Linked DNA regions of Colwellia sp. M166. The protein of the gene in region 2 binds, or shares a complex with, the protein of the main gene of each other region. Links are inferred from orthologs where the notes say so. Each region holds a gene or a part of one and is shown on either strand. Other genes may lie near its edges.

Region 1 (3,296 bases), 1.9 Mb from region 2 along the record:
TCAGCTAAAAGCGCTGACACGGTATTGCTAATGTCTTTATCAACAAGCATCCCTAACACTGCATGCACTTTAGGATAGTTTAGCTCACGCAACTTTTTCGCTAAGTATCGTGCCGCTTGTGGGTTATGACCAACATCTAAAATAATATCACCGTCAAGCGTGAACCTCTCCATTCTTCCGGCTACTTTAGTTTCGGCGATAATCTGATTTAAAAACTGGCTAGTGAGCAATAAGCTGAGTTTATCCGCCAAAAGCTCTAGCACCATAATAGCCGTTACGACATTATCTTGTGGAATGTGGCAAGTACTTAGCGCCGAGAAATTATTTTTATCACTAGACCAAGACCAACTAGCGTTGTCATCAGCCAACTTAGTTGTAAAACTTTGCTCACGAAAAAATGCCTTAGCGGCAATATTATCAGCGTGAACTGCTAATGATTTAGGCGGCGTTACATCGCCAATAACCACAGGCGTATTACTTCGCATAATGCCTGCTTTCTCAAAGCCAATAGCCTCTCGCGTATCACCTAAAAATGCCTGATGATCTAAGTCAATAGTGGTAATTACCGCAATATCAGCGTCAATAATATTGGTTGCATCTAAGCGTCCACCCAAACCAACCTCTAGAATAATAACATCAGGTTGTTCAGCCATTAACACAAGCAAGGCCGCTAACGTTGTGTATTCATAATACGTTAACGTAATATCACCACGGGCGCTTTCTATGGTTTCAAAGGCACTAACTAAGGCATTATCATCAACCTCACAACGGTTAATCCGCAAACGCTCATTAAAGCGCTCAATATGAGGTGAAGAATAAACCGAACAGGTTAGGCTCTGGGCTAAAAAAGCATTTTCTAAAAATGCACAGGTTGTACCTTTACCGTTGGTGCCGGCCACGGTTATCACTGTTGAGTGCGTAAAATCAATATTGAGTTTTTTTGCTACAGTATTGATACGTGCTAAGCCAAGATCAATTTCGACTGAGTGAATACTTTCTAAATAAGAAAGCCATTCAGTAAGATTGCTCTTAAATGAATGGCCTTTAATCATTTTTGACATGAGTTTACCGTTATGGTGCTGGGCTATCTTGTCCCATAAACTTTGCAAGCATACGCGCTAAAGTGCTACGCATTTCACGACGATCAACAATTAAGTCTATCGCGCCTTTTTCTTTCAAGAACTCACTGCGCTGAAAACCTTCAGGTAACTTTTCACGCACGGTTTGTTCGATAACACGTGGGCCAGCAAAACCAATCAAAGCTTTAGGCTCAGCAACATTAATATCACCTAACATTGCTAAACTGGCCGAAACGCCACCCATAGTTGGATCAGTTAATACTGAGACGTATGGTAGGCCTTTTTCACTCATTTTTGCTAACGCGGCACTGGTTTTTGCCATTTGCATTAATGAAAATAGCGCTTCTTGCATGCGTGCACCACCACTGGCTGAAAAGCATACAAACGGTATATTATGTTCTAAGCAATATTCAACGCCTTTAACAAAACGAGCACCAACAACCGAAGCCATAGAGCCACCTAAAAAAGCAAACTCAAATGCTGCAACGACGATCGGTTGCCCATGAAGTTCACCTCTCATAACGACTAAAGCATCCTTCTCACCGGTACTTTTTTGTGCTGCAGAAATACGATCTTTATAACGTTTAGAGTCTTTAAACTTAAGAATGTCTTGTGCTTCAAACTCTTCACCTAACTCGACACGCTCGCCTTGATCAAGAAAACCATCAATACGTTTACGCGCAGAAATTCGCATATGATGATCACACTTTGGACAAACCGACATTTGTCGGTCTAACTCAATTTTATATAGAACCGCGTTACAGCTAGTACACTTACTCCAAACACCTTCCGGAATATTTCTTTTTTGTGTCGACTTTGCTTTCGGGAGAATTTTTTCAATCCAGCTCATAATATATTTTTTGCCTATGCACGAGAAATTCAATAATTGTTCAAAATACAACCATTAAATATAAAATTTTACTATTCACATATATAACTTTGAATTAGACCATAGAACACCTATACAATTATAGGAAAAACTGGTCTGTTTTCTTTGTTATCACTGATTATAGTAGAAACAATGGTCCTGGGCTACGCTTTGGAATAGCAAACTCTTCAGGGTAATCAACATCAACAAAGTACAATCCAGCTGACGGCGCTGTTATACCCGCAACACAACGATTTTTTGCCTCTAGTACTTCATCAATCCAACTCACTGGTTTTAGTTCGTGACCAACCTTCATCAAACTACCGGCAATATTTCTTACCATATGATGTAAAAACGCATTACCTTTGACATCAATAATAACAAACTCACCTTGGCGAGAAACATTACAATGATATAACGTACGTATCGGGGAATGCGATTGACAATGCACGGTTCTAAACGAGGTAAAGTCATGACGGCCAACTAAATATTGTGCAGCTTGGTGCATTAAATTTTCATTAAGCGGGTAATGGCAAAAGCTGATACCTGAACTTAAAATAGCCGAGCGTAAACGACTGTTATTAATAATATAACGATAACGCCTAGCGGTTGCGCTAAAGCGCGCATGAAAGTCTTCATTGACCTCTTTCACCCATGATACCGCAATGTCTTTCGGTAAATTAGTATTAACTCCTAACGTCCATGCCACATCTTTTCGCACTTTATCTGTTTCAAAATGAACAACCTGATTAGTCGCATTAACACCGGTATCTGTTCGACCTGCGCATACCACCTCAATTGGCTCATTGGCTATTTTAGATAACGCCTTTTCTAGTGACTCTTGCACACTGATAACGTTCTTTTGTCTTTGCCAACCATAGTAATTACTACCGTCGTATTCTATGCCTAAAGCGTAACGCATTTTATCCTCCACTGCTAAGGTGATGGCATTATCCATTATTTTAAGCTTTTTTACCAAGCGACTATTAAATAATAATAAAAATGCATTAAAAAGGCGGCAATTTGCCGCCTTTTTTAATAAAGCTTAAAGTGAACTACTTTATATTATCTAATAATTGTTGAGCATCAAATTGTTGCTGCGCATCGCCTTGTTTAACAACATCAAGGAGAATAACTTCGGCATTCTCGTTATCACCGATTTCAAGATAGACCTTCGCTAAATCCAGCTTAGCTGCAATACCATTGTCATCATCGTCAATATCATCTTCGCTAATATTACCTGAAAACTCTGGGAATTCACCAAGCCCAACGTCAATATTCATTTTCTCATAAGGTTCAGTGGGCTTGCCATCTAATAAACTATCCGATAATAAAGAATCGACAGAAAT
Region 2 (3,251 bases):
AGCTGAATATAGCTAAGGAGGCAGTGTGAAAAACATAGCAGTAATTTTATCAGGTTGTGGGGTCTATGATGGTGCTGAAATACATGAGGCGGTATTAACCCTGCTTGCTATCGAACAAGCAGGCGCAAAGTATCGTTGTTTTGCACCAAATATTAATCAGCATCATGTTATCAACCATGTTACCGGTGAGGTTATGGTAGCAGAGCAGCGTAATGTTTTGGTTGAATCGGCTCGTATTGCTCGTGGCGATGTGGAAGATTTAACAGAGTTTTATATTGATGAATTTGACGCTTTAATAGTGCCAGGTGGTTTCGGTGCCGCGAAAAATTTATCTGATTTTGCCATCAATGGTGAAGATATTCGTGTTAATGAACAAGTACTAGCTGTGTGCCAAGCATTTGTTAAAGCCAACAAACCTGCCGGTTATATGTGCATTGCCCCCGTAATGATCCCACTTATTTACGGAGAGGGAGCTCAGGCGACTATTGGTCAAGATATTGCCATAGCGCAGTCTTTAACGAATATTGGTCTTGCTCATAGAGCATGTGCTGTTGATGATATTGTTGTTGATGAAGCTCGAAAATTAGTCTCAACACCGGCTTATATGCTGGCAACTTCATTAGTGGAAGCGGCAAGTGGCATTAATAAGCTGGTTGAAAAAGTGATTAAGATGGCCAATTAATCGTCGGTTGTTTTTGTTTCTTGCTCTGCGGCTGCTTTTAATTCGACTTGCTGTAAGCGCCATTTTTTTCGTTCGGCGTAGTAGTGGTCCCAAACACAAGGGTTGCATGCACCACCGCCACAGCAGTCATCATCGGCGGGCGGTAAAGGTTTTTCTAGTAATTCAGTCATTGTTTCTAGCCATAATCATGGATAATAAGTCGTGCTTTATCGTTGATGATATCACGACATACGGTTTACACTGAACATAAAAAAAGCTCTGCATGCAGAGCTTTTTAGTCAGTAACGCTTTAACGTTTAGTCTAACTCAGCAAGCTTTTTCTCAAGGTAATGAATATTTGCACCACCGTTGACAAAACCTTGATCATTTAAAATGTCTTTATGTAATGCGATATTTGTTTTAATACCGTCAATAACTAATTCACTTAATGCGTTACGCATACGGGCAATAGCAACATCACGGCTATCACCCCAAGTGATCAACTTACCGATCATAGAATCATAGTGTGGAGGCACTGAGTAATCAGCATAAATATGAGAGTCCCAACGTACACCTAAACCACCTGGAGAATGAAAACGGGTAATTTTTCCAGGTGAAGGAATAAATGTGCGTGGATCTTCAGCGTTTATACGACATTCAATTGAATGACCAGACACTTTAATATCATCTTGGGTATAAGACAAAGGTTGACCAGCAGCAATGCGAAGTTGCTCTTTGATCAAGTCAACACCGGTAACCATTTCTGTTACAGGGTGCTCTACCTGAATACGGGTATTCATTTCAATGAAATAGAATTCCCCATTTTCGTATAAAAATTCAAAAGTGCCAGCACCGCGATAATTAATTTTTATACAAGCATTACAGCAACGCTCACCAATTTTTGCTCGCATTTCCGGTGTAATACCCGGTGCTGGCGCTTCTTCAACAACTTTTTGGTGACGACGTTGCATTGAACAATCACGTTCACCTAAATGAATTGCACCGCCTTGGCCATCAGCCATAATTTGAATTTCAACGTGACGTGGGTTTTCTAGGAATTTCTCCATGTAAACCATATCATTATTGAAAGTCGAACGCGCTTCAGATTTCGTTAGTTGAATAGACTCGATTAAATCTTCTTCACTGCGAACGACACGCATACCACGACCGCCACCGCCACCAGAGGCTTTGATGATCACTGGGTAGCCAATACGTTTACCGTGCGCTAAGTTAGCTACATTATCTTCCGTTAATGGACCATCAGAACCAGGTACGCAAGGTACGCCAGCGGCTTTCATCGCCTTAATTGCTGACACTTTATCACCCATTAAACGAATACTTTCCGCTTTAGGGCCAATAAAGGCAAAACCTGACTTTTCTACTTGTTCTGCAAAATCTGCATTTTCAGCAAGAAAACCATAGCCTGGATGAATGGCAACTGCGTCAGTAACTTCTGCTGCGGTGATAATAGCAGGAATATTTAAGTAACTATCCATCGCTGAAGGTTTACCAATACAGATGGTTTCATCAGCTAATAATACGTGCTTAAGATTTTTATCGGCTGTCGAGTGAACGGCAACCGTTTTAATGCCAAGCTCTTTACAAGCGCGCAATATTCTTAAGGCAATTTCGCCGCGATTGGCGATAACAACTTTATCTAACATGAAAATACCCTTATTGGTTGGGCTTATTCAATGATGAATAGCGGTTGATCAAATTCAATAGCATCTTCGTTTTCAGCTAAAATTTGTTTGACTACACCTGATTTATCGGCTTCAATTTGGTTCATCATTTTCATCGCTTCTAGGATACATAGCGTATCGCCAGCGTTAACGTGTTGACCCACTTCAACAAATGCCGGAGCATCAGGTGAACCTGCTGAGTAGAAAGTACCCACCATAGGTGAACGAACAATATGGCCGGTTATTGCCGGAGCAGCAGCTTCTGTTGCGGCAACTGGCGCAGCAGCTGCAGGTGCTGCTTGCATCATAGGCGTAGCTTGCATCATAGGTGCCGCTTGCATAATTGTGCCACCGCGACTGATACGTACTGACTCTTCGCCTTCAGAAATCTCTAACTCGTTGATGCCTGATTCTTCAACTAGCTCAATCAATTTTTTAATTTTACGAATATCCATGTGAATACCTTTTGATAATTATTTAATTTATATTGATAAAAAACTTAAGTGAATATCATCACTTAAGTAAAAGTGTCTATGTGTTGTGTGTTAACCAATCTCTTGCAAAATCTAAAGCATATTCATAACCACTGGTGCCTAAACCACTGATAACGCCTACTGCAATATCTGATAAATATGAATGTTGTCTAAATGACTCTCGTGCATGGACGTTAGATAAATGAACTTCAATAAATGGAATATTAACCGATAATAAAGCATCTCTAAGCGCAACACTGGTATGTGTAAAAGCTGCAGGGTTGATAATAATAAAGTCTATTTTTTCAAAGCTGGCATGAATTTCATCAATCAATATATGTTCTGCGTTTGATTGTTTATGGCTCAGCTGTAGGTTCATTTTATCGGCAATGCTAGTTAAGCTTGCTATAATTTCAGCTAGGGATGATGAGCCGT

Evidence for each region.
Region 1: the proteins of accC (region 2) and accD are in contact, whole or in part, in a solved structure (PDB 8UXZ), measured with the Escherichia coli proteins. The link is inferred for Colwellia sp. M166 from one-to-one orthologs.

Annotation. Positions count from the first base shown.
Region 1 is NZ_CP040755.1:1,362,878-1,366,173, forward strand. What follows is about bases 1-2,962. They hold accD (acetyl-CoA carboxylase, carboxyltransferase subunit beta), read right to left. Parts: upstream 1,930-2,962; coding sequence 1,072-1,929; downstream 1-1,071. Other genes in these bases: folC (bifunctional tetrahydrofolate synthase/dihydrofolate synthase), read right to left, coding at 1-1,061; truA (tRNA pseudouridine(38-40) synthase TruA), read right to left, coding at 2,087-2,869. In the rest of the region: FGD67_RS06145 (FimV/HubP family polar landmark protein), read right to left, coding at 3,003-3,296.
Region 2 is NZ_CP040755.1:3,228,291-3,231,541, forward strand. Bases 153-3,069 are described here. They hold accC (acetyl-CoA carboxylase biotin carboxylase subunit), read right to left. Parts: upstream 2,326-3,069; coding sequence 979-2,325; downstream 153-978. Other genes in these bases: elbB (isoprenoid biosynthesis glyoxalase ElbB), read left to right, coding at 153-682; FGD67_RS14610 (oxidoreductase-like domain-containing protein), read right to left, coding at 679-852; accB (acetyl-CoA carboxylase biotin carboxyl carrier protein), read right to left, coding at 2,349-2,798; aroQ (type II 3-dehydroquinate dehydratase), read right to left, coding at 2,875-3,069. In the rest of the region: FGD67_RS14600 (multidrug effflux MFS transporter), read left to right, coding at 1-29; more of elbB, read left to right, coding at 26-152; more of aroQ, read right to left, coding at 3,070-3,251. UniProt on the Escherichia coli protein: This protein is a component of the acetyl coenzyme A carboxylase complex; first, biotin carboxylase catalyzes the carboxylation of the carrier protein and then the transcarboxylase transfers the carboxyl group to form malonyl-CoA.